Regions from separate parts of the Pseudonocardia autotrophica genome, predicted to be linked through region 3. Evidence: riboswitches for the same ligand, from Rfam matches in the RefSeq annotation. Region 3 holds a riboswitch; each other region holds the start of a gene.
What was found. Region 3 has a riboswitch for S-adenosylmethionine ahead of Pdca_RS37810 (putative leader peptide). Riboswitches for the same ligand answer to the same signal wherever they lie in the genome.
Positions count from the first base shown of each region.

Region 1: it holds a riboswitch for S-adenosylmethionine, as region 3 does, so the genes downstream of both, Pdca_RS23010 (aminotransferase class V-fold PLP-dependent enzyme) here and Pdca_RS37810 (putative leader peptide) in region 3, are expected to answer to the same signal.
Region 2: it holds a riboswitch for S-adenosylmethionine, as region 3 does, so the genes downstream of both, thrC (threonine synthase) here and Pdca_RS37810 (putative leader peptide) in region 3, are expected to answer to the same signal.

Region 1 covers NZ_AP018920.1:4,939,753-4,949,134, reverse strand. The annotation lists gene lhgO (L-2-hydroxyglutarate oxidase) at 1-1,089, shown strand, start outside; gene era (GTPase Era) at 1,086-1,991, shown strand; gene recO (DNA repair protein RecO) at 2,038-2,919, shown strand; gene Pdca_RS23035 (hypothetical protein) at 3,006-3,401, shown strand; gene Pdca_RS23030 (isoprenyl transferase) at 3,428-4,249, shown strand; gene Pdca_RS23025 (hypothetical protein) at 4,246-4,647, shown strand; gene Pdca_RS23020 (DUF2795 domain-containing protein) at 4,697-5,032, opposite strand; gene Pdca_RS23015 (hypothetical protein) at 5,112-5,795, opposite strand; SAM riboswitch class IV at 5,941-6,054, shown strand; gene Pdca_RS23010 (aminotransferase class V-fold PLP-dependent enzyme) at 6,105-7,460, shown strand; gene Pdca_RS23005 (Fur family transcriptional regulator) at 7,531-8,004, opposite strand; gene Pdca_RS23000 (ArsR/SmtB family transcription factor) at 8,001-8,375, opposite strand; gene Pdca_RS22995 (antibiotic biosynthesis monooxygenase) at 8,480-8,809, shown strand; gene Pdca_RS22990 (glycine--tRNA ligase) at 8,913-9,382, shown strand, end outside.
Region 2 covers NZ_AP018920.1:4,973,764-4,983,494, forward strand. The annotation lists gene Pdca_RS23170 (MarR family winged helix-turn-helix transcriptional regulator) at 3-431, shown strand; gene lepA (translation elongation factor 4) at 520-2,382, opposite strand; gene rpsT (30S ribosomal protein S20) at 2,805-3,068, shown strand; gene holA (DNA polymerase III subunit delta) at 3,174-4,160, opposite strand; SAM riboswitch class I at 4,288-4,438, shown strand; gene thrC (threonine synthase) at 4,445-5,713, shown strand; partial or broken gene Pdca_RS23195 (ComEC/Rec2 family competence protein) at 6,083-8,302, opposite strand; gene Pdca_RS23200 (ComEA family DNA-binding protein) at 8,302-9,033, opposite strand; gene Pdca_RS23205 (DegV family protein) at 9,548-9,731, opposite strand, start outside.
Region 3 covers NZ_AP018920.1:4,675,949-4,685,679, forward strand. The annotation lists gene Pdca_RS21865 (dipeptide ABC transporter ATP-binding protein) at 1-1,570, opposite strand, end outside; gene Pdca_RS21870 (ABC transporter permease) at 1,567-2,499, opposite strand; gene Pdca_RS21875 (ABC transporter permease) at 2,543-3,493, opposite strand; gene Pdca_RS21880 (ABC transporter substrate-binding protein) at 3,566-5,203, opposite strand; gene Pdca_RS21885 (NtaA/DmoA family FMN-dependent monooxygenase) at 5,200-6,582, opposite strand; gene Pdca_RS21890 (LLM class flavin-dependent oxidoreductase) at 6,579-7,877, opposite strand; gene Pdca_RS37810 (putative leader peptide) at 7,950-8,048, opposite strand; SAM riboswitch class I at 8,054-8,149, opposite strand; gene Pdca_RS21900 (ABC transporter substrate-binding protein) at 8,724-9,731, shown strand, end outside.

The DNA of each region.
Region 1 (9,382 bases), 260 kb from region 3:
GGGAACAACTCGAACGTCATCCACTCCGGCCTCTACTACGCACCGGGCGGCTACAAGGCCCGGCTCGCGGTCGCCGGGTGTGCGGAGACGGTCGCGTTCTGCCGTGAGTACGACCTGCCACACCAGGTGTGCGGGAAGCTGGTGGTGGCCACCGAGCCGGAGGAGCTGCCCCGGCTCGACGCGCTGGCCCGCCGCGGTGAGGCGAACGGCGTCGAGAACCACCGGCTCGACGAGCACGGGATGAAGACCTACGAGCCGGACGTGCGGGGTCTCGCCGCGCTGTGGGTGCCCTCGACCGGCATCTGCGACTACCGCTCGGTCGCCGAGAAGCTGGGCGAGCTGGTGGAGAAGGGCGGCGGCGAGGTGCACCTGGGCCGGGCCGTCACCGGGTTCGCCCGGCGGCCGTCCGACGTGGTGGTCCGCACCTCCGGCGGGGACCTGCTCGGCAAGCGGGTCGTGGTCTGCGGCGGCCTGCGCTGCGACGAGCTGGCGACCCTGGCCGGAGCCGATCCCGGCGTGCGGATCGTGCCGTTCCGCGGCGAGTACTCCGGCTTCTCCGAGAGGGCGGCCTCGCTGGTCCGCGGGCTGATCTACCCGGTGCCGGATCCGGAGTTCCCGTTCCTCGGGGTGCACGCCACCCGCGGTATCGACGGTCACGTGCACGCCGGGCCGAACGCCGTGCTGGCGATGGCCAGGGAGGGCTACGACTGGCGCACGATCCGGCCCGCGGAGCTGCTCGGCACGCTCACCTACCCCGGCATGATCAGGATCGCCCGCAAGCACTGGCGCTATGGCATCGGCGAGGTGCAGCGGTCGCTGTCGCGCAAGGCGATGGTCCGCCAGATCCAGCGGATGCTGCCCGACGTGACGGCCGAGGACCTGCACCCGGCCGGCGCCGGTGTCCGGGCGCAGGCGGTCAAGGCCGACGGCACCCTGGTCGACGACTTCCTGTTCCTCGACCAGCCCGGCTCGGACGGCGCCGGCGGTGCGGGATCGATCCTGCACGTGCTCAACGCGCCGTCCCCGGCGGCGACCGCCGCGCTGCCGATCGGCCGGGAGATCCTCGGCCGGCTGGGTGCCGCCGCATGACACTTCCCGCATCTCCCGAGGGCTTCCGGTCCGGTTTCGCCTGCTTCGTCGGCCGGCCCAACGCCGGCAAGTCCACGCTGACCAACGCCCTGGTCGGCCAGAAGGTCGCGATCACCTCCAGCCGTCCGCAGACGACCCGACACGCGATCCGCGGGATCGTGCACCGCGAGGACGCGCAGATCGTCCTGGTGGACACGCCCGGCCTGCACCGGCCGCGGACCCTGCTCGGGTCCCGGCTGAACGACGTGGTGCGCGAGACCTGGGCGGCGGTCGACGTGGTCGGGTTCTGCGTCCCGGCGAACGAGAAGGTCGGCCGCGGTGACCGGTTCATCGCCGACGAGCTGCGCAAGGTCGCGGCGCACACCCCGGTGGTCGCCGTCGTCACCAAGACCGACCTGGCGCCGCCGGAGCAGGTGGCCGAGCGGCTGGCCGAGGTCGCGGGCCTGATGGAGTTCACCGAGGTCGTCCCGACCTCGGCGCAGTCCGGGTTCCAGGTGGCGCTGCTGGCCGATCTGCTGGTCGCGCAGCTGCCGGAGGGCCCGCAGCTCTACCCGGACGGTGACCTCACCGACGAGCCCGAGGAGACCCTGGTCGCCGAGCTCATCCGGGAGGCGGCGCTGGAGGGCGTGCGCGACGAGCTGCCGCACTCGATCGCGGTCACGGTCGAGGAGACCATCGAGAAGACGAACCTGCTGGAGATCCACGCGATCGTCTGGGTCGAGCGGTCCAGCCAGAAGGGCATCGTGATCGGCCGCGGCGGCGCCCGACTGAAGCAGGTCGGCACGGACGCGCGGCGCCAGATCGAGAAGCTGCTCGGCACGAGGGTCTACCTCGATCTGCACGTGAAGATCGCGGAGAACTGGCAGCGCGACCCCAAGCAGCTGCGCAAGCTCGGCTTCTGAGCCGAGCCCGCGCGCCGGGCCGCAGGGCAGCGCCTACGCTGGGTGCATGGCCCAGCTGTACCGCGACACCGGAATCGTGTTGCGCGTGCAGAAGCTCGGCGAGGCCGACCGGATCGTCACGATGCTCACCCGGCAGCGGGGGAAGATCCGGGTGGTCGCGAAGGGTGTGCGGCGCACCCGGTCGCGCTGGGGGGCGCGGCTGGAGCCGTTCAACCACGTCGACGTGCAGTGCTACACCGGCCGCACGCTCGACGTCGTCACCCAGGCCCAGACGCTCGACGCGTTCGCGCCGGCGATCGTGGCCGATTGGGGGGCGTACTCCTGCGGCTGCGCGATCCTGGAGACCGCCGACCGGCTGGTCTCCGAGGAGGGGGAGCCGTCGCTGCGGGTGTACCTGCTGCTGCTCGGCGCGACCCGGGCGCTGGCCGACGGCCTCCGCGAACCGGCGCTGGTGCTGGACGCGTTCCTGCTGCGGGCGATGAGCCACGCCGGGTGGGCGCCGTCGCTGTCGGACTGCGCGCGCTGTGCCACACCGGGCCCGCACCGGGCGTTCACCGTCGCCGGTGGCGGGATGGTCTGCCCGCGCTGCCGTCCGCCCGGATCGGTCACCCCGGCGGCCGAGACGGTCACCCTGCTCGAGGCGCTGCTGCACGGTGACTGGGCCGTCGCCGACGCCTCCGGCGACCCGACCCGGCGGGAGGCCAGCGGTCTGGTCGCGGCACACCTGCAGTGGCACCTGGAGCGCCAGCTCCGGTCGCTGCCGCTGGTGGATCGCCGGGCCCGGTCCCGGCCCGTTCGGGATCCTGCTGTGCCGCAACGCCCGTCGGAAGGTGCCCCGGCGACGCCGAACGGTCCGGCCGGGTCGGTGCCGGTGGCGGGCGGACCGCCGGTCGCGCAGCACGCCACACCCGCCGACTCCACCGGGTGATCCGGGCTTCCACCGGGCAACCCACCTCCGCGGGTCGTTACGCTCCCGTGATCGAACCGAACCGATCGGATCCGACGGAGACGCACGTGACCCCACCCCACACCCCGCGGGACGGCCGGGACGGTCGCGACGACGCGGCTGCGGCCGAGCGCACCCGCCGGCTCGCCGTTGCGACCCAGCGGCTGCCGGTCGCGCCCACCCAGCTGATCCCGGTGCGGACCGAGCTGCTGCCCGAGTCCCCGCCGGACGGTCCGACGCGAGCCATGCGCCAGGTGCGGGCCCGCACCGAGGACGGAGCCTGGCCGGCGATCCCGATGCTGCCGGTGATCCGCCCGGAGGACAGCGAGCCGCTCTCCGAGGTCGACCGCGCCCGCGACCACCGCGGGATGCGTGAGCTGCGCCGGACGGTGGAGCGGTTGGAGGACTCCGAGGTGCCGGCATGGCCGGTGCGTGAGGAGCCCGACGAGCAGTTCCGGATCTGATCCGGCACCGACGTAGGGTGCTGTACGTGCCGTTCCAGCCTCCCCCGCCGCACCCGTCCGGCGCACTGCCGCCGGCGATCCCCGCCGCGCTGATCCCGCGCCACATCGCGCTCGTGATGGACGGCAACGGTCGCTGGGCGAACGCCCGCGGCCTGCCCCGCACGGAGGGGCACAAGCGCGGTGAGGCGTCGCTGATGGATGTCGCCCGCGGGTGCATCGACATGGGCGTCCGCTGGCTGTCGGCCTACGCGTTCTCCACCGAGAACTGGCGGCGCAGCCCGGACGAGGTCCGGTTCCTGATGGGCTTCAACCGCGACGTGATCCGGCGCCGGGTCGACGAGATGGATGCGCTGGGTGTCCGTGTCCGGTGGGCCGGCCGGCGGCCCCGGCTCTGGCGCTCGGTCGTCAAGGAGCTCGAGATCGCCGAGGAGCGGACGAAGCACAACGACGTCCTGGACCTCACGATGTGCGTGAACTACGGGGGGCGGGCCGAGATCGTCGACTCGGTCCGGCAGATCGCCCGGCTCGCCGCCGAGGGGCGGATCAACCCGGACAAGATCGACGAGCGGATGCTCGCCCGGCACCTGGACGAGCCGGACATGCCCGACGTCGACCTGTTCGTGCGGTCGTCGGGGGAGCAGCGGACGTCGAACTTCCTGCTCTGGCAGAGTGCGTATGCCGAGATGGTCTTCCTGGACACGCTGTTCCCGGACTTCGACCGCCGCCACATCTGGCAGGCGATCGAGATCTACGCCCGGCGGGACCGGCGGTTCGGCGGGGCGAAAGACAGCACAGGCAGCGCAGCCGGCACAGGCAGCACGGACCTGGCCGAGGGAGCAGCGCAGTGACCGACGCGGTGATCACCGGAATGCTCGGGACCGCGCAGGCTGCGCTGGAGCGGTTCCACGACGTGGTCGTCGACGACGACGGCGCGCTGACCTTCGCGCACGGCGGTGTGCTGTGCGTCGTCCAGGGCACCGAGCTGGAGGAGGGCCTGCCGGTCCTCAACCTCACCTGCGTGGTCGCCTGGGACCTGACCGATCCGGACGTGCCGTCCCGGGTCGGTCTCGGTGTGGGCGAGGGCCTGTTCGGCACCCCGCGGGTGGTGCGCGGCGAGCACGGGTGGGACGTGACGCTGCGCTACGCGTTCCCGGCCGCCGGGCTGACCGAGGCACCGATGGGCACGCTGTTGATGCTGGTCGTGTCGTCGGCGTCGAGCATGCGCGCGGAACTGGTCGACGAGTGACCGCGGGTGGGCCGTGGGGGCGGTACGCCCCCGGCCCACCCGGGACAGTTCACTTCTTGCGGTTCGTGCCGAGCTCCTCGGCGATCGGGTTGACCGGGTCGACGTCCTTGGTCCCCTCCGAGAGCCCGGAGTGGGTGTGCTCGGTGCGCCGCTGCGCACGGAGCTGCTCGGTCTCCTCCCGGGACTCGTCGGCGGTGTCGACCGCGGCGACGACGTCCGCGGCGGAGTCGTAGGTCTCCGCCGGGACGGCCCGGATCGCCTCGACGGTCGCGGCGCCCGCGCCGTTGCGCTCGGCGCCGGCCGTCAGCTGGTCCTTACCGGCCGGGAACGTGACGCCGTCCAGCGCGGCGTGGACGGCGTCGGGGGTGGTCGTGCGGGTCGTCATCTCGGGAGATTCCTCCTCGTCGGTGATCGTTCGTCCCGACGAGGGTTACCGGTGTGCGGCGATCCATGCATCGCCGGCGTCATCCGGTGGCGGGACTCTCCCCGTCGGCCGGTCCGGCCGCATCCGGCTCGTCGGCGAGATGGACGAGCGGAAGTGCGGACAGCTGGGCGGGTGTCATGTCGTGCGCGACGCCGAGCACGTCGTTCTGGGACTTCTTCATCCGGGCGTCGACCAGCCCGGACAGCCCGTAGGCGACCCGGCCGAGCAGCCGCACCGTCGTCTCGTCGACCAGCGGCCGCGGGGTCGAGATGATCGCGACGCCGCGGGGTGCCCCGTCGTTCGACTGGGCCACCCCGATCGAGTACGACTCGCGCGGATTGACGTGCCGGGACGCGTAGTGGTCGCGGAGCTTGAGCAGCATCTCGTGGAAGTCGCCGACGTCGCCGTCGAGCTCGAGCTTCTCCAGATCGGCTCCGGTCAGAGTCTTCGTCCGCCCGGAGAAGCAGCGGACGTAGCCGATCACCGCCCCGGTCCAGAGCGCCTCGACCAGCGCCGGATCGGCGTCCACCCGCACCGGGCCGGACTCCGGGCCGGCGAGCGCGGTCACCAGGTGCTCGCAGCAGCGCAGCACGTACTGCAGGTCCTCGAAGACCGCCGCGAGCTGTGCCAGCTCGCCGGACTCCGGAACGTCGATCCGTCGCACCGTCGTCGGTGCGACGGGGCCCCCGTCGCCGGGTGCGCCGTCCTCGTGCGTGTCGGTCATCGTCGACCCCACCTCCGATGGATCACGGTATCGGCGGGTGCCGCGGCACGGTGTCGCGTTATGAGACGTTCTGTGACCTGTGCCTCGCCGTCGCACCGGCGGCGTGGATCTGCGCGGCTATCGTGCTAGCGTCCCGCTCCGAAAAGGTCACGAGTGCCAGCGTCAAGCCCCGGCTTGCTGGCCGGCAACCCTCCTCCGCGGTGGGGTGCCCCGGGTGATGACCGGGCCGTCGCGACACCCGCGCCGGCAAGCGCGGATCCGGCACCCGCAGCAGCGCTGCCCCGGATCCCTGTGATCCGGAGGACGATCATGACCGCTGCCCTGCTGCACGAGACCACCCGCCCGGCCGCCGAGCTCCCGGCGGTCACCGGTGCCGATCTGACCGTGCCGCTGGTCGACGGCGGACGGGTCGGCTACTGCGATCTCGACTCCGCCGCCTCGACGCCGGCTCTCGCCGCGGTCACCGCGCACGTCGCGCAGGTGCTACCCTATCACGGCAGCGTGCACCGGGGCGCCGGTTACACCTCGCGGGTGTGCACGTCGCTGCTGGAGAACGCGCGTGCCGATGTCGCCCGCTTCGTGCGCGCCCGGCCCGACGACGTCGTGGTGTTCACCCGCAACACCACCGACGCGCTCGGGTTGCTCGCCCGCGCGGTCCCGGGCCCGGTGCTGACGCTGGACCTGGAGCACCACGCGACGCTGCTGGCCTGGCGGCACTCCGGGCACCGGGTCGTCCCGGCGGGCCGGACGATCGGCGACACGCTGCAGGCGCTGCGCGCCGAGCTGGCGGCCCGGCCGGACACCGCGCTGGTGGCCGTCACCGGGGCGTCGAACGTGACCGGTGAGCTGCTGCCGGTCGCCGAGATCGTGGCGATCGCGCACGCCGCCGGTGCCCGGGTCTGCGTGGACGCCGCCCAGCTCGCCCCGCACCGCAGGCTCGACCTGGCCGGCTGGGGCGCCGACTACCTCGCGCTGTCCGGGCACAAGATCTACGCGCCGTTCGGGGCCGGTGTGCTGGTCGGGCGCGGTGACTGGCTGGACGCGGCGCAGCCACACCTCGCCGGCGGTGGGGCGGTGCGCTCGGTCGCCGTCGCCGGGGACCGCACCGAGGTGGCCTGGCTGCCGGCGCCGCAGCGGCACGAGGGTGGCACGCCGAACGTGCTGGGCGCGGCCGCGCTGGCGGCGGCCTGCCGCGAGCTGGAGCCGGTGATCGACGACGAGGTGCCCGCGCACGAGCGTGCGCTCGCCGCACGCCTGCACACCGGGCTGGCGTCGGTCCCCGGGCTGCGCACGCTGTCGATCTTCGACGACGCGCCGGACCGGACCGCGACGATCTCCTTCACCCTCGGCGACCTCCCGGCCGGGCTGGTCGCGGCGGTGCTGTCCGCGGAGTACGGCATCGGGGTGCGGGACGGCCGGTTCTGTGCGCACCCGCTGCTCGCCCGCTGCAACGACGGCGACGACGCCGTTCGCGCCTCGCTCGGCCTGCGCACCACGCCGTCGGACGTCGACCGGCTGGTGGACGCGCTCGGCCGGCTGGCCCGGCGCGGTCCGCAGTGGACCTACGCGATTCTCGACGGCCGCTGGACGCCCACCCCGGACCCGCGCCCGCTGGACCCGTTCGGGCTGGGGGAGCGGCCCGGCCTCCCGGGCTGCGACCGCTGAACCCGGAGTGGCGGACGGGCCGGGACACGGCAGCCGCCCGTCAGGCCGTCGCGCACCGGGCCCGCGGGTATCAGCCGCGGGACGCCGAGCACGCCCGGCACAGCCCGAAGATCTCCAGGGTGTGCGAGAGATCGGTGTAGCCGTGCTGCTCGGCGATCGACTGGGCCCACGACTCGACGGCGGGCCCCTCGATCTCCACGGCGGCCCCGCACCGGCGGCAGACCAGGTGATGGTGGTGGTGCTCGCTGGCGCAACGCCGGTAGACGGCCTCGCCGGAGCCGGTGCGCAACACGTCGACCTCGCTGCCCTCGGCGAGGGTCTGCAGGGTGCGGTAGACCGTCGTCAGCCCGATGCCCTCGCCGGTGCGGCGGAGCTCCTCGTGGATCTCCTGGGCGGAGCGGAAGTCCTCGATCCGGTCGAGCAGTGCGATGACCGCCGCCCGCTGCCGGGTCGCGCGGATCCCGCGTGGCCCGGCGGTCGAGCGCGCGGCCCGTCCGGCCCGTCCGGCCTGGTCCGTGCCGTCGTGCACCGCCTGATCGCTCACGAGTCCTCCTCCACATGCGCCACCGCGTCCACCACGATGTGGGCGAGATGGTCGTCGACCAGGGAGTAGAGCACCTCACGTCCCTTTCGTTCACCTTCGACCACACCGGCGGACTTCAGCACCCGCAGGTGCTGGCTGATCAGCGGCTGGGTGACCCCGAGGGCGTCCACCAGGTCGTGCACGCAGCGCGCGTGCTCCAGGAGCTGCAGCACGATCGCGATCCGCACCGGCGCCGCCAGCGCGCGCAGCAGGTCACCGGCCGCTGCCAGGGTGCGCGGATCACGCAGAGGGCCGGGAGCCGGCGCCGGGTGGTGCTCCCCGGCGTGCTCGTCGGTCCCCGGGGTCCGGGTGGTCTCCGCTGCGGCAGACATCGTGGTTCCGTCCCGTCCCCCGGAGGCGGCGGCCACACCCCCGGCGCTGATCGAGCCCAGCCGGCCGCACCCGACATGGTAGGCGTGTTCGTTATCGTCGCGCCGTGCTGCTGGTCTGCCGGTTCTCCGTGTCGCCCGACGACGTCCCCCGATTCACCGATCGCGCCGCCCGTGCGCTGGAGCTCCTCGCCGCCCAGCCGGGCTGCCGCGGCGGCGAGGCCGGCCGCGCCATCGAGGCCCCGGAGCAGTGGGTGCTGACGGTCCGCTTCGACTCGGTCGACGCCTACCGGCGTGCGCTCGGGCCGTTCCCGGTGCGCGAGCACGTGCACCCGTTGCTGGCCGAGGCCGACACCAGCACCGAGTCGACACACGAGACCCTGCTGTCGGTGACACCCGGCGGCTCCGCTGCCCGCCACCCCTCACTGCTCACCTGAACCGGGCGGGCGGAATCGGGTTATGCCGGGTCGGTAATCTGTAGGACCCACCTCGCGACTCCGCAGGTGGGTAGTCCCGAATCCCGGACCTGGAGTACGACCAGTGGCCAGCAAGCCGACCTCCGCCAAGATCGAGACCATCGTCGCGCTCACCAAGCGTCGCGGATTCGTCTTCGCCTCCGGCGAGATCTACGGCGGAACCCGGTCGGCGTGGGACTACGGTCCGCTCGGCGTCGAGCTGAAGGACAACATCAAGCGCCAGTGGTGGAAGACCATGGTGACCGGCCGCGACGACGTCGTCGGTCTGGACTCCTCGGTCATCCTGCCGCGGCAGACCTGGGTCGCCTCCGGCCACGTGAACGCGTTCACCGACCCGCTGGTCGAGTGCACCTCGTGCCACAAGCGCTACCGCGCCGACCAGCTGGCCGAGGAGTTCGCCGAGCGCAAGGGCCGCGATCCGGAGCAGGCCGACCCGAACGACCTGTCCGAGGTGCCCTGCCCGAACTGCGGCACCCGCGGCCAGTTCACCGCGCCGCGCGAGTTCAACATGATGCTGAAGACCTTCCTCGGCCC
Region 2 (9,731 bases), 300 kb from region 3:
CCATGGCAGCCCCGGCGCCTGGAGCCACAGGTGTCGTCGAATTCCTGGACCGGGTCGACCACGCCGTGGCCACAGCCCTGTCCACCCACCCCAGCGCGACCGAGGTCAGCCGTGACGGCTGGCGGGTCCTGTTGATGCTCGCCCGCGGCACCGGCCGCAGCATGGGTGAGATCGCGGGACACACGTCGCTGCCCGCCCCCACGGCGACCCGGATCGTGGACCGTCTCGTCGAGCGGAAGCTGGCCTACCGGTCGGCCGATCCGCTCGACCGCCGCCGGGTGCTGGTGCACCTGTCGGCCGAGGGACGGACCGTGGTCGAGTCGGTGTGCCAGCGTGTACAGCGCATTCTCTCCCCGCGCCGCGCACCCGCCGCCCGACCCGCCGCGTGCGACAGCACGATCCCCGGCCCCCGTGCAGGATCCGTCGTGTAGAGCCGACGCACTCTCCCCCCGCCGCCCCCACGTACATCACGGGCCCGGACCCCGCAGGGATCCGGGCCCGCTCTCATGTCCGGACGCGCTACTTCTTGGGCTTCTCGGTCGCCTGGCCGCCACCGGTGGACAGCGCCGCCACGAAGGCCTCCTGCGGAACCTCGACCCGGCCGATCGTCTTCATCCGCTTCTTGCCCTCCTTCTGCTTCTCCAGCAGCTTGCGCTTACGGCTGATGTCGCCGCCGTAGCACTTGGCGAGCACGTCCTTGCGGATGGCACGGATCGTCTCGCGGGCGATGATCCGCGCGCCGACGGCGGCCTGGATCGGCACCTCGTACTGCTGGCGCGGGATCAGCTCGCGCAGCTTGGTCGCCATCGACGTGCCGTAGGCGTAGGCCGACTCCTTGTGCACGATGGCGGAGAAGGCGTCCACCGCCTCGCCCTGCAGCAGGATGTCCACCTTGACCAGGTCCGCCGCCTGCTCGCCGGCCTCCTCGTAGTCGAGGCTGGCGTAGCCGCGGGTGCGTGACTTCAACGCGTCGAAGAAGTCGAAGATGATCTCGCCCATCGGGATCGTGTAGCGCAGCTCGACCCGGCTCTCGGACAGGTAGTCCATGCCGCCGAGCTGGCCGCGCCGGCTCTGGCAGAGCTCCATGATCGTGCCGACGAACTCCGACGGGGTGAGGATCGTGATCTTCGTGATCGGCTCGCGGATCTCGGCGATCTTGCCGGTCGGCCAGTCGCTGGGGTTGGTGACCTCCAGCTCCGTGCCGTCGTCGGTGGTGACCTGGTAGACGACGTTGGGCGCCGTCGAGATGAGGTCCAGGTCGTACTCGCGTTCCAGGCGGTCCCGGGTGATCTCCAGGTGCAGCAGGCCGAGGAAGCCGCAGCGGAAGCCGAATCCGAGCGCGGCGGAGGTCTCCGGCTCGTAGGTGAGCGCGGCGTCGTTGAGCTGCAGCTTGTCCAGCGCCTCGCGCAGCTCCGGGTACTGGGAGCCGTCGATCGGGTACAGCCCGGAGTAGACCATCGGCTTCGGCTCGCGATAGCCGGTCAGCGGCGTGTCGGCACCGCGGCGCTTGCTGGTGACGGTGTCGCCGACCTTCGACTGCCGGACGTCCTTCACCCCGGTGATCAGGTAACCGACCTCGCCGACACCGAGGCCGACCGACGGCTTGGGCTCCGGGGAGACGATGCCGATCTCCAGCAGCTCGTGCTCGGCACCGGTCGACATCATCTTGATCTTCTCGCGCGGGGACAGCTTCCCGTCGACGACCCGGATGTAGGTGACGACGCCGCGGTAGGTGTCGTAGACCGAGTCGAAGATCATCGCCCGGGCGGGTGCGTCGGCGTCGCCGACCGGGGCGGGTACCTGCGCGATGACGGCGTCGAGCACCGCCTCCACACCCTCACCGGTCTTGGCCGAGCAGCGCAGCACGTCCTCCGGCTCACAGCCGGTGATGTGCGCGATCTCCGCGGCGTAGCGCTCCGGGTCCGCCGCCGGCAGGTCGATCTTGTTCAGGACCGGGATGATGTGCAGGTCCTTCTCCATGGCCAGGTACAGGTTGGCCAGGGTCTGTGCCTCGATCCCCTGCGCTGCGTCGACCAGCAGGATCGCGCCCTCGCACGCCTCGAGCGCCCGGGAGACCTCGTAGGTGAAGTCGACGTGGCCCGGGGTGTCGATCAGGTGCAGCACGTGCTCGGTCTCGACGCCGTCGGCGTTCTTCGCGGTCCACGGCAGGCGGACGTTCTGCGCCTTGATCGTGATGCCGCGCTCGCGCTCGATGTCCATCCGGTCCAGGTACTGGGCCCGGGCGTCACGCGCGCTGAGGACCCCGGTGACCTGCAACATCCGGTCGGCCAGGGTCGATTTCCCGTGGTCGATGTGGGCGATGATGCAGAAGTTCCGGATGCGCTCCGGCGGGGTGAACGTGCGGTCGGCGTACGTCGTCACTCGGTTGTACTCGGCTTTCGCTGTCGCGTCGGGTCCGCGACCATCGTCCCATGTCGTCACCGGCGACCCCCACGGCAGCCGGGTGGAGCGGCCGGGGCCGCGATCCGGGGGCCTCCGGGACCGCTCGCCGGTGGGCGTCCGCCACCGGCTCGGAGGCGAGCGGCCGGCACCCGGGCGCCGCGCGGAACCGGAGGGGTCGGAAGTCCGGAAGTGCTCGACGGTAGATTCGTCCCGTACCGCGTCTGGTGAGGTCCGGCGCCGGTGGAGCGGCCCCGCACAGGGGCCGGAAATTCCCGCTGGTAGCCTTGACCGCTGAGCGCTCGGCGTGCTCGCCCGGGACGGTACGACCGTCCGGTGCCGCCGGAGCGGAACCGGACTCGAGCAGACCAGCCGAACGCAGCAGGCAGGAAGACCAGGTAGACGTGGCCAACATCAAGTCGCAGATCAAGCGGGTCAAGACCAACGAGAAGCGTCGGCAGCGCAACAAGTCGGTGAAGTCGTCGGTCAAGACCGCCATCCGCCACTTCCGCGAGGCCGCGGAGCAGGGCGCGGACAACGCTGCCGAGCTGCAGCGCAAGGCGGCCAGGGCGCTGGACAAGGCGGCCGGTAAGGGCGTCATCCACAAGAACCAGGCGGCGAACCGCAAGTCGGCGCTCGCCAAGCAGCTCAACAAGGTCGGCGCCTGAGCCACCCGCTCTCGCACGCACCACGACGGCGCCGCCCCGGCATCGGGGCGGCGCCGTCGGCGTCTGTACAGCCGGGGCGGCACGCCCCGATCAGCGCGCGACACGTCAGCGCTCGACGCGGGCCTCGACGACGGCGAGCACCGCGCGCTCCAGAGCGTAGGCGGGATCGGCCGCGACGCCCTTCACGTCGGCGTTGACCCGCGCGGTCGCGGCGATCGCCACGGCGAGCTGCTCGGGTCGCCACTGCCGGACGACGCCCTGCGCCTTGCGGATCTTCCACGGCGGCATGCCCAGCTCGCCGGCCAGCCGGTTCGGGTCGCCCCGGCCCGCCGAGCCGACCTTCGCCAGTGTCCGTACCGAGTCGGCCAGCGCATCCGCGATCAGGACGTGCGGAACACCCAGTACCAGTGCCCAGCGCAGCGCCTCCAGCGCGCCCCTGCGGTCACCCGCGACGGCTGCGTCCGCGACCGCGAAGCCGGACGATTCGGCGCGGCCACGGTGGTACCGGCGCACCCCGGCCTCGTCGATCTTCCCGCCGGTGTCGGCGACGAGCTGCCCGGCCGCGGAGGCGAGCTCGCGCAGGTCCGATCCGACCGCCTCGACCAGGACGGCCAGCGCACCGGGGGTGATGCTCCCGCCGTTGCGCCGGACCTCGGCGTGCACGAAGTCCGACCGCTCGTCGGCGCGGGTGATCCGGTTGCAGGTAGTCACCTGCGCTCCGGCCTTCTTCAGCAGGTCGACCAGCGCCTTGCCCTTGGCCCCGCCGGCGTGCAGCGCAACCAGGACGATCCCCGGTGCCGGATCCTTGATGTACCCGGCGATCGCGGCGAGCATGTCCTTCGTCGTGTCCTGGGCATGGGTGAGCACAATCACCCTGCTCTCCGCGAACAGCGACGGGCTGAGGTGTCCCGCCAGCTCGCCGGGCGCGACCTCCGAGGTGCGGAACCGGCGGAGCTCGACCTCCGGATCGTCCTGCCGGATCCGGCGGACCAGCTCGGACACCGCCCGTTCGGCCAGGAACTCCTCGTCGCCCACCACCAGCTGCAGGGGGGCGGGCGGTCCGGCGTCACGCGTCCTGCTCACGCGTCTCATCGTGGCCCACTCCCCCGACGGCCGGTGAGCCGCATCCCCGTCCGGGCACTTCGGCTGGCCAGGTGCACACCACGTCGCGTAGCGTTCTCGGCGCCCGGCCGATCACCGGCCGGCGACAATCGAATATGGCTCATCCAGAGGGGCAGAGGGAACGGCCCGTTGAAGCCCCGGCAACCGGCGTCGCACGACGATCCGCCCGCCTGCGCGTGACCGCGCGGCAGGACGTCGACGAACACGGTGCCAATTCCGCCCCGCCGCCCTGGCGGGACAGATGAGGAGATCTCGTGACTCTCACTGCTGCGCCCGAAACGACCTCGGCCTACGACCTGGGCCCCGCCCGCGCACTCTCCTGTCGCGAGTGCGGCCACGAGGTGCCGCTGGCCGCCGAGTTCGCCTGCCCCCGGTGTTTCGGGCCGCTCGAGGTGGCCTACGACTTCCCGAAGGTGACCCGGGCCTCGATCGAAGCCGGCCCGAAGTCGATCTGGCGCTACCGCGACCTGCTCCCGGTGCCGAGCACCGTGCAGGAGCACCGCAACACCGAGCCCGGCCTCACCCGGCTGATCGAGGCGGACAACCTGGCGCGGGCGCTCGGCGTCCGCAAGCTCTGGGTGAAGGACGACACCGGCAACCCCACCCACTCGTTCAAGGACCGGGTCGTCGCGGTCGCTCTCGCCGCCGCCCGTGAGCTCGGCTTCTCGGTGCTGTGCTGCCCGTCCACCGGGAACCTGGCGAATGCCGTCGCGGCGGCCGCGGCACGGGCGGGCTGGGACTCGGTCGTGCTGATCCCGTCGTCCCTGGAGCAGCCGAAGATCATCACCACCGCGGTCTACGGTGGCACGCTGCTCGCCGTGGACGGCAACTACGACGACGTGAACCGGCTGGCCACCGAGCTCGCCGCGGAGCACGAGGACTGGGCGTTCGTGAACGTCAACGTCCGCCCCTACTACGCCGAGGGTTCCAAGACCCTGGGTTACGAGGTCGCCGAGCAGCTGGGCTGGCGGCTGCCGCAGCAGGTGGTCGTGCCGGTCGCCTCCGGGTCCCAGCTGACGAAGATCGACAAGGGGTTCACCGAGCTGGGCAAGCTCGGGCTCGTCGAGCCGACCCCGTACACCGTGTTCGGTGCCCAGGCCACCGGCTGCTCGCCGGTCGCCGCCGCGTTCGAGGCCGGTCACGACGTGATCCAGCCGCAGAAGCCGGACACCATCGCCCGCTCCCTCGCCATCGGGAACCCGGCCGACGGCCCGTACGTCCTGGACTCGGTCCGACGCACCGGCGGGTCGCTCGGGCACGTCTCCGACGCCGAGGTCGTCGCCGGCATCCGGCTGCTCGCCGAGACCGAGGGCGTGTTCGCCGAGACCGCGGGCGGGGTCACCGTCGCCACGACGAAGAAGCTGCTCGAGGCCGGGAAGCTCGACCCGGACGCCGAGACCGTCCTCATGATCACCGGTGACGGCCTGAAGACCCTGGACGCCGTGTCCGGCGAGGTCGGCCCGACCGCCACCGTGCCCTCCACCAGCGTGGCCGTCCGCGAGGCGCTGGCGAAGCGCCGCTGAGCCGCCCGCGCGGACCCGCCGGCCCCGGGGTACCGGCCGGCCGGTCCGGGGTAGCGGGTGGCCGGTCCGGCGCACTGCCCCATCGGGCCGGGGCACCACGCGGTCGGGCCGGGGCATCGGTCGGCCGGTCCGCCGGCCCGGTGCCGGTCGGGGATCTCCCCGCGCGACGACCGTGAGCTCCGCCGGGTCTGTTCCGGTCACCGCGAGATCACCCGAGCGATCGGTCCTGGCGACCATCACCCCGGTGCGCTGCAACCGGTCGACCAGCTCCGGGTTCGGGTGCCCGTAGGTGTTGCCGTTGCCCGAGCTGACCAGTGCGGCGCGCGGCTGCACGGCGTCGACGAGCGTTGGCGCGAACTTCGCGGAACCGTGGTGCGGCAGCTTGAGCACATCGGCCCGCAGGTCGCCGCCCGAGGCGATCAGGTCGTCCTGGGCGGCGATCTCGATGTCCCCGGTCAGCAGCACCGACCCGGCCGGTGTGGCGGCGTGCAGCACCAGCGAGCCGTCGTTCACGGCGGTCCCGTCCTCCCCGTCCACCGAGGACGGTGGATGCACCGGGCCGACGACCCGTAGTTCCAGCTCGGGCCAGCGCAGCTCGGCCCCGCGGGCGAGACCGACGACCGGGGCGCCGGACCGATCGGCGACGCGGGCGAGCTCCCGCATCCCTGAGGCCGGCTCCCGGACCGGGCCGACGGCGACCCCGCCCACTCCCCTGCCCCGCAACGCCCCGCCCAGCCCGCCGTCGTGGTCGGCGTGCAGGTGGGTGATCACCACCAGGTCGATCACCCGGACACCGAGCCGGTCCAGGCAGACGTCGACGGCGTCGTCGGTCGGTCCGGTGTCGACCAGCACCACGTGCCCCGGAACACCGGTGGCCAGCACCAATGCGTCACCCTGCCCCACATCGCAGGCGACCACCCGCCAGCCCGCGGGCGGCCAGCCCGGTGGCACGAAGCGGGTCGGGACGAGCACGATCAGCACGCCCACGAGCAGCGCGATCAGCACGGCCCGCAGCCGCGGTACCCGGCCCATGGCCAGCAGTGCGAGCAGGATCCCGGCCAGCAACAGCGCGCCGGCCGTCCCGGCGGGCCAGGGCACCTCCGCGCCCGGCACCGCCGCGGCCCGGTCCCCGACCAGCACCAGCCACCGCACGAACGGGCCCGCGGCCCAGGTGCACCATCGCGTCGCGTCCGCGCTGACCGCCGAGAGCACGGCGCCGAGCACCCCGAGCACGGTCGCCGGTGCCACGGCCGGGGCGGCGAGCAGGTTCGCGACCACCGTGACCAGCCCGATCCGGCCGTTCAATCCGGCGAGCAGCGGCGCGGTGGCGAACGCCGCGACGACCGGGACGACGAGCGCTTCCGCGGGGCCGGGTGGCACGCCACGGCGCCGCAGCGCGGCGGACCAGCCGGGAGCCAACAGGACCAGTGCTCCGGTCGCGACCACCGACAGCGCGAACCCGGCGTCGACGGCGAGCGCGGGACCGGCGAGCAGCAGCCCGAGCACCGCGGCGGACAGCGCGGGCAGTGCCGAGCGGGCCCGCCCCACGGCCAGTGCCAGCAGGACGATCGCCCCCATCACCCCGGCCCGGAGCACCGATGGCGACGGCCGGGCGAGCACCACGAAGCCGACGAGGGCAAGCATCGCCGCGGCCGCCGCGATCCGCGGGTCCACCCGGAACCCGCGCAGCAGGAGCAGCACCGCCCCCGTCACCACGGTCACGTTGGATCCGGATACCGCCACGAGATGCGCCAGGCCGGCGGTGCGGAAGTCCTGCTCGATCTCGGGCAGCTGGGAGCGGGTGTCCCCGATGGCCAGCCCGGGGAGCAACCCGGCGGGCCCCTCCGGCAGCGTCGCGAGCGAGCCGTCCCGCAGTCCGTCGCGCAGCCCGCCGGCGATGGTCTGCCACCACGGAGGCGGGCCGATGTCCTGCGGCGCCCCGCGCACCCGCAGCACCGCGACGGTCAGATCGGGCCGCTGCGCGGGCGCCAGCAGCCCGGCTGCCGAGACCTCCTGCCCCGGCAGCAGCCCGGCCCAGGTCGCGGCGGGGGCCAGCAGGAGCACCTTGCCCCCGGTCGTCCACGATCCGTCGCCCGCCGTCGCGGCGACGAGCTCGGCCGGGACCAGCGCGATGGCCCGCGCGCTACCCGACTCGCCGCCGCCACCGGGGCCGCGCAGGATCCGCGGGTCGTCGCTCAGCACCACCCGGACCTCGGCCGCGGCGCCGCGCGCCGCGGACTCCCGGAGCGGGTGCGCCGCCAGCGCGGACGCGTGCCCGGTCACGAGCACCGCGGCCACCACCGCACAGCCGCCTGCGGCCAGCACGATGGAGCCCGGTGCGGCCGCACGGGCGCTGATCCGCCCCCGGAGCAGCACGGTGATGACCACCGTCGACGCCCCCAGCGCGGCGGCGATCCCGCCCGCCGGGCCGCCGAGCAGCCCGCACAGGATCGCCGCCCAGGTCGCCAGCGCCGCGGGTACCAGCCGGAGATCGGGCGGGGCAGGACGGTCCTCCTCGTCGTCGTCCCGGCCGGGCTCGTGCGTGGCCTCGCTCCGCCGCCGGCGCTGGATGCGCTCCCGGGACGGCATCAGACCCGGACCAGGTCCTTGAGCTGCGCGAATCGGCGCTCACCGATCCCGTCGATCTCCCGCAGCTGCTCCACCCGGCTGAATCGGCCATTCGTGGTCCGCCAATCGATGATCTTCGTGGCGGTCACCGGCCCGACCCCGGGCAGCGCGTCGAGATCGGCCGCCGTGGCCCGGTTGAGATCGACCTTCGCCGTGCCGGGCGCTCCACCGGCGCCGGGTTCGGAACCGGAGGCCGGTTCCCCGCCGGGCACGGGCACCTCCGGCGGGGCCTCGACGGCGCCCGGGACGCCGATCGCGATCTGCTCGCCGTCGCCGAGCCGGCGGGCCAGGTTGACCCCGGTCAGGTCGACGCCCGGCAACGCTCCGCCCACCGCGTCGACGGCGTCGGCGACCCGGGATCCGTCCGGGATCCGGACCAGGCCCGGCCGGGCCACCCGGCCGACGACGCTGATCACCAGCGGGCCGGCCGTGACCGGGGCCGCCGCCTCCGGGGGATCGGGTGCCGACGACGCCGGAGCGGCGGTCACCTCCGGCAACCCGGCGACCGGCTGCGCCGTGGGCCTGTTCGACCACACGCCGACGCCGGCCAGGACGGCGCCGGCGAGCACCACACCGACCAGCACGAGCGCGCCCCGCCGGCCCGGATCGACCCGGGCCCCGGTCAGCGACGGCGGAAGCCAGCGGACCACGGTCCGGCGAAGGAACGAGGGGCGACCTCCGGGCGGAGCCACCTCACCGGGAGTGCCGACAGGTCCGCCACGCCCGCGCGGGGGCGATGCCGCACCCGCCGGGGCGGGCACCGCCACGGTCAGCGGAACCGTCGGCGGGTCCATTCCCCGAGGAGTCCGGTCCCCCAGCGTCCGGTCCCCCGGAGTCCGGTCTCGCTGGGTCCGGTCTCGCTGGGTCCGGTCTCGCTGGGTCCGGTCTCGCTGGGTCCGAGGCTCCGGACCGGAGCGCCCCGGTACCGGGGCGGGCGGGCGCACCGGCGGGTACGCGGTCAGCCCGGCGAGCCGCCGGGACGGGACTCGACTGGCATCCGACCTGGTCACGCCCTCGACGCTAGGACCGCGAGCGGGTGCCGCAACGGCGAGTTGCCGATCTGTGGATGTACCGGTCGGTTGTGGACAGACCGGGGTCTGCGGCGCCCGGAGTGCCCCTCACCGCCGCCCCCCGCTGGTACACATCGACCGCTGCCGGCATCGGGCCGGACGGAGGATCACGGAGGTGGTGGCGGTGCGGCGGAGCTCACCCGGCGGGGACGATCACGACCCCGACCAGCCCGGTGCCGACATGCGCGCCGATCACCGCGCCGACCTCCGAGACCTGCACCTCCGCGGCGTGCGGCAGCTGCTCACGGAGCCGGTCGGCGATGTCCTCCGCCCGGTCGGCAGCCCCCAGGTGGTGCACGGCCAGCCGCGCCCCTGGCCCG
Region 3 (9,731 bases):
GGGGGTCGTCGAACAGTTCGGCGGTCGGCCGCAGCTCGCGCAGCACCCCGTCCCGCAGCACCCCGGTGCGGTGCGCGACCCGGCGTACGACGGCCAGGTCGTGCGAGATGAACAGATAGGCCAGCCCGTCACGTTCCTGCAGCTCGGCGAGCAGCTCCAGGACCTGGGCCTGCACCGACACGTCCAGCGCCGACACCGGCTCGTCACAGACCACCAGGTCCGGCGACAGCGCCAGCGCCCTGGCGATCGCGACCCGCTGCCGCTGCCCACCGGACAACTCCGCGGGCCGGCGTTCGAGCAGCTCGGTGGGCAGCGCGACGCGGCCGATCAGCTCGGCCGCCCGGTCCGCCTGCTCGGCCGGGCTGCCCACGGAGAACGCCCGCAGCGGTTCGGTGACGATCTCGCGCACCCGCAACCGCGGGTCCAGCGAGGCGTACGGGTTCTGGTAGACCAGCTGGGCCCGGCGCCGCAGCCGCCGCCACGCCTCGCCGCGGACCCGGGTGACGTCCTCGCCGTCGATCAGGATCTCGCCCGATGTCGGGTCCTCGAGCCGCAGCAGCAGCCGCGCCGTCGTCGACTTGCCCGATCCGGACTCGCCGACCAGTGCGAGGGTCTCGCCGCGGGCGATACTGAACGACACCCCGTCCACCGCCCGGTGCGTGGGGCGCCGCCACTGCCCGCGCACCCGCGGCAGCGGAAACTCCTTCACCAGGTCCCGGACCTCCGCGATCGGGACCCCGGTGGGATCGACCGCGGGCCGCGGCGGCGGCGCGGTCACGGCCAGCCCGGGCGCCGCGGCCAGCAGCTCCCGGGTGTACTCCTCGGTCGCACCGGCCAGCAGCTCCGCCGCAGGCCCCTGCTCGACGATCAGCCCGTGCCGCATGACGACGATCCGGTCCGCCCGGTCGGCGGCCACCGCCAGATCGTGCGTGATCAGCAGCAGCGCGGTACCGGATCCGCGGCGCAGCGTGTCGAGATGGTCCAGGATCCGGCGGGCGACGGTCGCGTCCAGTGCGCTCGTCGGCTCGTCGGCGACGACCAGCGCCGGATCGGCGGCGATCGCGATCGCGATCAGCACCCGCTGGCGCATCCCGCCGGACAGCTCGTGCGGGTACTGCCCGGCGCGGGTCGCCGGATCGGTGAGCCCGGCCCGTTCCAGCAGCTCGACGGCCCGGGCGGCCGCCGAGCGCCGGTCGGCCAGGCCGTGCGTGCGCAACACCTCGGCGACCTGCTCGCCGACCCGCTGCACCGGGTTCAGGCCGACGCCCGGATCCTGCGGGACGAGGCCGATCCGGGCACCGCGCACGGCGCGGTACGCCTTCTCCGCCAGCCCGGTCAGCTCACCGGTGCCGGACAGCGCGATCGACCCGCCGGTGACCGAGCCGTTCTCCGGGAGCAGCCCGAGCACCGCCTGGGCCAGCGTCGACTTGCCGGACCCGGACTCGCCGACGATCGCGACGACCTCGCCCGGGGCCACGTCGAGATCGATCCCGCGCACGGCGTGCACCGGCCCCGCCGAACCGCGGTAGGTGATCTCCAGGTCGCGGACCGACAACAGCTGCCCGGTCATGCCGATCGCCTCCACTCGCCGTCCAGGGCCCGCGAGATCCGGTTCACCGACAGCACGGTCGCCGCGATCACCAGGCCGGGCATCGCGCACATCCACCAGGCGACGGCCAGGTAGTTGCGGCCGTCGGCGACCAACGAACCCCACTCCGACGCCGGTGGCGGCGCACCGTAGCCGAGGAACGACAGCGCCGAGATCGCAAGGATCGCCAGCCCGAACTCCAGCACGGCGAGCACCGCGACCGGTCCGGCCGCGTTCGGCAGCACGTGCCGCAGCAACGTCACGTGAGCGCGGGTGCCCACCGCCCGGGCGGCCTCCACGTAGAGCGAACGGCGCACCCGCAGCGTCTCGGCGCGCATCACCCTGGCGAAGCTCGCCACGCTGGCGATGCCGACCGCGATCGCCACCTTCACCGTGCCGAAGCCCAGCGCGGTGATCAGGGCCAGTGACAGCAGGATCGCCGGGATCGCGAGCAGCACGTCCACGACGCGCATCAGGATCTCGTCCACCCAGCCACCGGCGAACCCGGCGACCAGGCCGATCAGGCCACCGGCGATCAGCGCGACGGCCACCGCGATCACGGTCGCCTGCAACGACAGCGACGCCCCGTGCACGACCCGGGTCCACACGTCCCGGCCCAGGTGGTCGGTACCGAACCAGTGCCCGGGGCCGGGCGGGAGCATCCGGTCCGCGGTGTCGCCGATCGCCGGGTCCCCGGGGGCGAGCAGCCCCGGGACGACCGCGGCCGTCAGCACCAGCAGCACGATCGCGATCGCCGCGACCAGTCCGGGCCGGGCACGCAGGAACCGGCCGAACCGGGCGGGACCACCACCGTGCCGCCCGGCCCGGCCGGTTCCGCCGCGGCCGCCGGAGCCGGGGCGGGCCGCGGGATCGGGGGCGCCGCGTGCGGCGCGGTCCAGCAGCTCGGTCATGACGCACCTCCGTGCGGGAACGGGGTTGCCAGGCTCACCGGAGTCACCGGGCACCTGCGGTGACGGCGACCCTCGGATCGAGCAGCGGGTAGGCGAGATCGACGAGCAGGTTGACCACGACGAACGTCAGCGCGGCGAACAGCACGACGCCCTGCACGACCGGGATGTCCTGCACCCCGACCGAGGCAACCGTGAGCCGGCCCAGACCGGGCCGGGTGAACACCGTCTCGACGACGACGGCTCCGGCGAGCACGTTGCCCACCACGTAGCCGAGCACCGTCAGCGCGGGTATGACGGCGTTGCCGAGCGCGTGTCGCAGGTGCACCGCGGCCGGGCCGACCCCCTTGGCCCGCGCGGTGGTGACGAACGGCGCCTCCAGGGTCTGGCCGAGGCTCTTCGCCAGCACCTGGGCGATCAGCGCACCGGTCGGCAGGCCGAGCGTGATCGCCGGGAGCACCAGCGCGGCGACTCCCCGGTCACCGACCGACGGGAGCCAGCCGAGCCGGAACGAGAACAGCTGCACCAGCATCAGCCCGATCCAGAACACCGGCAGCGACACCGCCAGCGACGGCAGCCCGGCCAGCACCTGACGCAGCCACGGGCGGCGGGTCCAGGTCGCGGCGACGGCGACGGCGGTGCCGCCGACGATCGCCACCAGCAGCGCCGCCCCCGCCATCTGCAGGGTCGGGGGCAGCGCCTCGGCGATCGCCGACCGGACGGGCTGCCCGGTGGCGAACGAGGTCCCGAGATCGCCCTGCACCGCGGCCAGCAGCTTCGTCACGTACTGGACGATCAGCGGCTGGTCGAGCCCGTAGCGGGCGCGCAGCTCGTCCAGCTCGGCCGGGCCGAGCTGCTCGCCGTCCCCGGCCCCGGCGGCCATGGTGGCCACCGGGTCGCCGGGGAGCAGGTAGAGCACGACGAACGACACCGTCCACGCCGCCCATGCGACGACGGCGGCCAGGCCGAGCCGGCGCAGCAGATACGGGGTGTTCATGCCGCCTCCGCGGGAAAAAGCACGTCGGCGGTACTCATGCCGCCTCCGCGGGAAAAAGCACGTCGGCGGTACTCATCCGGACTTCCAGGTGTCGTGCAGCTGGATCCGCGACGACGCGTCGAAGGCGACGTCGTGCGCCGTCGGGCCGACACCGAGCACTGTGGTCAGCTCGACCACCGGCACGTTGTGCCTGCCCTCGGCGAGCAGCCGCTGCGCCGTCCCGGCCAGCTCGGCACGCCGGGCCTCGTCGGTGGTGGCGGCCTGGCCGGCCAGCGCGTCGTCGAGCGGGCTCGGCGGGAGCCGGTAGTAGTTGTTCCCGCCGGTCCAGTACTGCGACCGGAGAATGTCCGGGTCAGCCCGGGTCAGGTTGCCCCACAGGGCGACGAAGTCGCCGTTCTGCTGGATGACCGGGGACTCGGAGATCTGCACCTCGCGCAGCTGCAGGTCGATCCCGATCCGGCGCAGCTGCTGCTGGATCAGCTCCAGCGACGGCTTGGCGGTCGCGATGTTCTGCGCGAAGGTCAGCGGCAGGGTGAGCGGCCGGCCGTCCTTGACCCGGATGCCGTCCGGCCCGGGCACCCAGCCCGCGGCGTCCAGTGCGGCGGTGGCCGCCGCCGCGTCGTGCTCGATCAGCGCGGACTGATCGGCGTAGCCCGGCGTGGTCGAGGACAGCGAGCTGGTCGCCGCGACGGTCTGCGTCGGGTGCACGGCGGTCACCAGCTCGGCCCGGTCGATGCCCCGCGACACGGCCTCGCGGACCGCGGCGTCGGCGCCCAGCGGGGTCTCGTGGTTGAAGCTGATCCCGAACGGGATGCCCGGGTTCGGCCGGGCCGCCAGCTCGACACCGGCGGCGGTCAGCGGCGCCTCGTCCTGCTGCCCGACGCTGGCGATCGCGTCGATCTCGCCGGACTGCAGGCTGCCCGAGCGCACACCGGACTCCGGGACGACCCGGAACTCGGCACGATCGAGATAGGCCTCGCCGGGCCGGGTGAACAGCGACGAGCCCCAGTCGTAGCCGGCGCGCTTCGCCAGGACGGTGACGTCGTCCTTCACGTACGACTCGAGGGTGAACGGCCCGGAGCCGATCACTCCGGCGCAGCGCTCCTCATCGGTCCCGGCGACGCTCGCCGGGGAGAGCAGGCCCAGGCTGTGCGTCGAGGTGCCCTGCAGGAACTGCACGTTCGGCTGCTCGAAGCGCACGGTGAACTCGGTCGGGCTCGCGACGTCGGTACCCGCGTACCCGGCGAGGTAGCCCTTCGGCAGGACCCCGCGGGCGCCGAGCTCGGGGATCCGGTCGAAGTTGGCCTGCACCGCCTCGGCGTCGACCGGGGTGCCGTCGGAGAAGGTCGCCCCCTCGCGCAGGGTGAACGTCCAGGCGGTCGCGTCGTCGTCGGAGGACCACTCGGTGGCCAGCCACGGGACGATCTCGCCGGTCTCCGGGTCCTGGTCGGTGAGCGAGTCGACGACCTGGCGCAGCGAGTAGATCGAGTCGTTCGACGCCACCTGCTGCGGATCGGCGCAGCCCTGGTCGGAGGAGACCGCGAACACCAGCGTCCCGCCGGGCCGCGGCTCCCCGGCGGCCGCGCCGGCGGCACCGGAGCCGCAGGCGGTCAGGGTCAGCGCGGTGGCCGCGAGCAGCACCGCGCCGCGGCCTGCGGGGAGCCCGGGCAGCGGCACCCGCCACGGGAACGACGGACGGCGCAGCTTCACGACGCCACCGCCGCGCGCCGCCCGGAGTTCCGGCGCTCACCGAACCGGGCGGGCGGTGCGAGGCCGAGGTTCTCGCGCAGTGTGCCGCCGTCGTAGCCGGTCCGGAACACGCCGCGCTCCTGCAGGATCGGCACCACCCGCTCGACGATCTCGTCGAGCCCGGACGGAGTGACGTGCGATCCGAGGATGAAGCCGTCGCTCGCGTCGGACTGCACGTAGCGGTCGATCTCGTCGGCGACGTGCTCCGGGGTGCCGACGAACACCGCCCGGTCGAAGACGTGCTTCACGGTCTCACGCAGGCTGAACCCGTTGGCCGCGGCGATCTCCCGCCAGGCGGCCGCGGTGGCGTGCGGATCCTGGGTGAGCGGGGCCCGGCCCTCGATCCAGCGCGGCGCCTCCGGGGTGGGGTCGACGTCGGGCAGCGGGCCGTCCGGGTCGTAGGACGACAGGTCCCGATTCCACACCATCTCGGCGAGCACGATCGAGGTCCACGGGTCCACCTGCAGGTCGTGGATGTGCTCGTGCCGCTCCCGGGCCTCGGCGTCGGTGTCCCCCAGCACGACGCCCGCGCTCGGCAGGATCCGGACCTCGTGCGGGTCGCGCCCGGCCCGGCGGACCCGGGCCTTGACGTCGTCGTAGAAGGCGCGGGCCTCGTCGAACCTCTGGTACCGGGAGAAGATCGCGTCCGCGTTCGCCGCGGCGAAGTCCCGCCCGGCCGGCGACTCGCCGGCCTGCAGGATCACCGGGTGACCCTGCGGGCTGCGCGGCGTGCTGAACCGGCCCGCGATGTCGAACTGGTTGCCCGACAGCGCGAAGTCGCCCACCCGGGCGTCGGACAGGAACTCCCCGGAGGCCTGGTCGGCGACGACCGCGCCGGATCCCCAGGAATCCCACAGCGCGCGGACCGCGGCGAGCGTCTCGCCGGCGCGCTCGTAACGCTGATGGTGCCCGAGGTAGGCGCCGCGCCGGAAGTTCTCCCCGGTCGGGGCGTCCGAGCTGGTCACGACGTTCCAGGCGGCCCGCCCACCGGACAGGATGTCCAGCGTCGCGAACTTGCGGGCCAGCTCGTAGGGCTCGTTGTAGGTGGAGTTGATCGTCCCGGCGAGCCCGATGTGCTCGGTCACCGCGGCCAGCGCGGCGAGCACCGTGAAGGTGTCCGGGCGGCCGACGACGTCCTGATCGAAGATCTCGCCGCCGCGGGTGCGCAGCCGCAGGCCCTCGGCGAGGAACAACAGGTCGAGGCCGCCACGCTCGGCGGTGCGGGCCCACTGCTCGAACGACTCCCACGCGATGTGGCTGCCGGAGGCGGGATCGCTCCACACCGTGTCGTGGTTGACGCCCGGGAAGTAGGCACCCAGGACGATCTGCTTGCGGGTCATGCGGGGCTCCCGGTGGTGGTCGGGGCGGGCACGGGGGCGAGCCCCGGGAGGAGTGCCGGGACGGTCGCGCTGCCGGACCGCGGCGCGTACCGGCTGGTGGGACGGGGTAGCCCGAAGCGTTCGCGCAGACCGGTCTCGGCGTAGCCGGTGCGGAACGCGCCGCGCCGCTGCAGCTCGGGAACCAGACCGTCGACGATCGCGTCGAGATCGGTGGGCAGCACGGCCGGGCGGAGCCGGTAGCCGTCGAGCCCGGCGGCCCGCCAGTCGAGCAGCCGGTCGGCGAGCCCGGCCGGGGTGGTGGCGACGACGAGCGCGTCGCTGGAGAGCGGATCACGGGCGTCGAGCCGGGCCAGCCGGTCCCGCGCGCCCGCCTCGGTGCCGGCGAGCACGACGACGAGATCGGCGAGGATCCGCAGCGGCGGCGCGGTGCGGCCGGCGGCCCGCTCCGCGGTGCGGACCTGGTCCACCACCCGGGCGGCGTCGTCTGCGTCGTGCGGGGTGGTGAACACGACGTCGCCGACCCGCGCGGCGAGCAGCGACGGCTCGTAGCCGTGCGACAGCGACGCCACCAGCGGCTGGCCCTGCGGCGGCCGCGGCACGATCGACGGGCCGCGCACGGCGAAGTGCGCGGCCTCGACGTCGACGGTGTGCAGCCGGTCCCGGTCGACGAACCGGCCGGTGAGCGCGTCCCGGATCTCGGCGCCGTCCTCCCAGGAGTCCCACAGCCGGCGCACCGTGTCGACCACCTCGGCGGCCTCGCCGAACAGTTCGGCGACCAGCGCCCGGCCCCGCGGGGTGTCCAGCTCGGACCGGCCGACCGCGGGGATCTGCCTGCGGCCGAAGTGCGCGGCCTCGTCGGCGCGCACCGAGGTCTGCACCCGCCAGCCGGCCCGGCCGTGCGAGTCGTGATCGAGCGTGGCCAGCGCCGATGCGACGTGGAACGGCTCGGTGTGTGTGGTGGTGACGGTCGGGACCAGCCCGATCCGCGAGGTCAGCGGCGCGAGGAAGGCCGCGACCAGCGAGGCGTCGAGCCTGCCCTGGACCCGGTCGGTGCGCCGCTCGGGCTCGGCGAGGTGATCGCCGGACTGCAGGCCGAGGCCGTCCTCGATGGTGATCAGGTCGAGCAGGCCACGCTCGGCGGTGCGGGCCAGCTGCACCCAGTGCCGGGCGGTGAACAGCTCGCCGGGGCGGGTACCCGGCTCGCGCCAGGCGGCGGGGTGCCAGCCGGTGCCGTCGAACGCGACCGCCAGGTGCAGCGGCGACGCGGGCGGGACAGAGGTGTCCGGTGCGGACATCGGGGCATCGCTTCCTCGCCGCGCGTCGACGCGCGGCGGAACGTGTGTGAGAGGTGGGAGGCGGGGACGCGCTCAGCCGCGACAGGCCGCGCTGGTGACCCGCCGCAGATCGACGTGCCTGCGGTACCGCGGGTGGTGCGCGCCGCGCACCCGATCCGCCACCGACCGCATGATCCCCTCCATCGTGCCCGGCAGGAGCACCCGCACCCGCGTGCTGCGGGGGGTTGCTGCGGCGTCGTCGAGCCAGGTCTCTCGGCCGCTCCGGATGGTGTCCGCCATCGACTCTAAGGAGTCCGGCCACCGCCGTGTCAACCCGCGCGCACCCGGAGTGACCTGCGACGCGTGCGGAATAATCCGGCCGTCCCGAGCTACGGACACCCGGTCGCCGGATCCGGGTGATGTTGTCCGGACAGGGTGTCCCGTTTCCTGGCCGGTGGACCGAGGGTTGTCCGGAGAGGTGACCGCACCGCACCCTGTCCGGGTGACGACGTGCCAGGGACGGCCATCGCGTCCCGGTCCGCGTCTCCGGGGCGTGCTCGAGGCTCCGGACACCACGACGCGGGGCGATCGACCCATCGCTGCGCGATCCCGCGCGCGGCACCGCACGATCCCCGTCCGCCCGACCGGCCTCGAGCCGTTCTGGCCCAGCCGGCGTGCACCGGCCTTCAGCGAGCACTGTCGCTGATCCTCCGCCGGGGGACCCCGTCTCCCCGGCCGCCGGCCCGACCGGCTCCCCCGGTGTGCCCTGATCCCGGCACATCCCGACCCCCGGCGACCGCACCGGGCGTCTCCCGTCCGCGCCCGATTCCACCGGCGCGGGCCCCACCACGGAAGGACCACGTCCCGATGCCCCCGCACGTCCTGCGCTCCGGTTCCCGGAGGCGCACCGCCGCCGTCCTCGTCGCACTGCTCGCCACCGTCGGCGTACTGGCCGGCTGCTCCCGCGCCGAGGAGCGAGGCGGCGCCGCCGCCTCGGGCGAGACCTCCCCCGCCGCCGAGGTCCGCCTCGGCTACTTCCCGAACATCACCCACGCCCCGGCGCTGATCTCGGTCGAGAACGGCCTGTTCGCCGAGGAGCTCGGCGACACCGCGCTCACCCCGCAGACCTTCAACGCCGGCCCGGACCAGGTCGCAGCGCTGCTCGGCGGCTCGATCGACGTGGCCTTCATCGGTTCCGGCCCGGCGATCAACGCGTTCTCCCGTTCCGGCGGCGAGGCGGTCCGCCTGGTCGCGGGCTCCACCTCGGCCGGTGCGCAGCTGGTGACCACCCCGGACATCACCACCCCCGAGCAGCTCAAGGGCAAGACGATCGCGACACCGCAGCTGGGCAACACCCAGGACGTCGCGCTGAAGACCTGGCTGAAGGAGAACAACCTCCCGATCGGCGACGGGCCGGACGCGGTGACCGTGCAGAACATCGAGAACCCGCGCACCCTCGACCTGTTCAAGCAGGGCGCGGTCGCCGGCGGCTGGCTGCCCGAGCCGTGGAGCTCGCGCCTGGTCGACGCCGGCGCCTCGGTCTTCCTGGACGAGCGGACCCTCTGGCCGGACGGCGAGTTCCCGACCACGGTGATCATCGTCCGGACCGAGTTCCTGCAGCAGCACCCGGAGACCGTCGAGGCGATCCTGCGCGCCGAGCAGCGGGCGATCGAGTTCATCCGCGAGCAGCCCGAGCAGGCCCGCACCGTCTCCAACCAGGCGATCCAGGAGATCACCGGGAACGCGCTGTCCGAGCCGGTGCTCGACCGGGCCTTCGGCGAGCTGACCTTCGACACCGATCCGCTGGCCGGTACCTGGCCACAGCTGGCCGACGACGCCGTGACCGCGGAGATCGCCGAGTCCGCCGCCGATCTC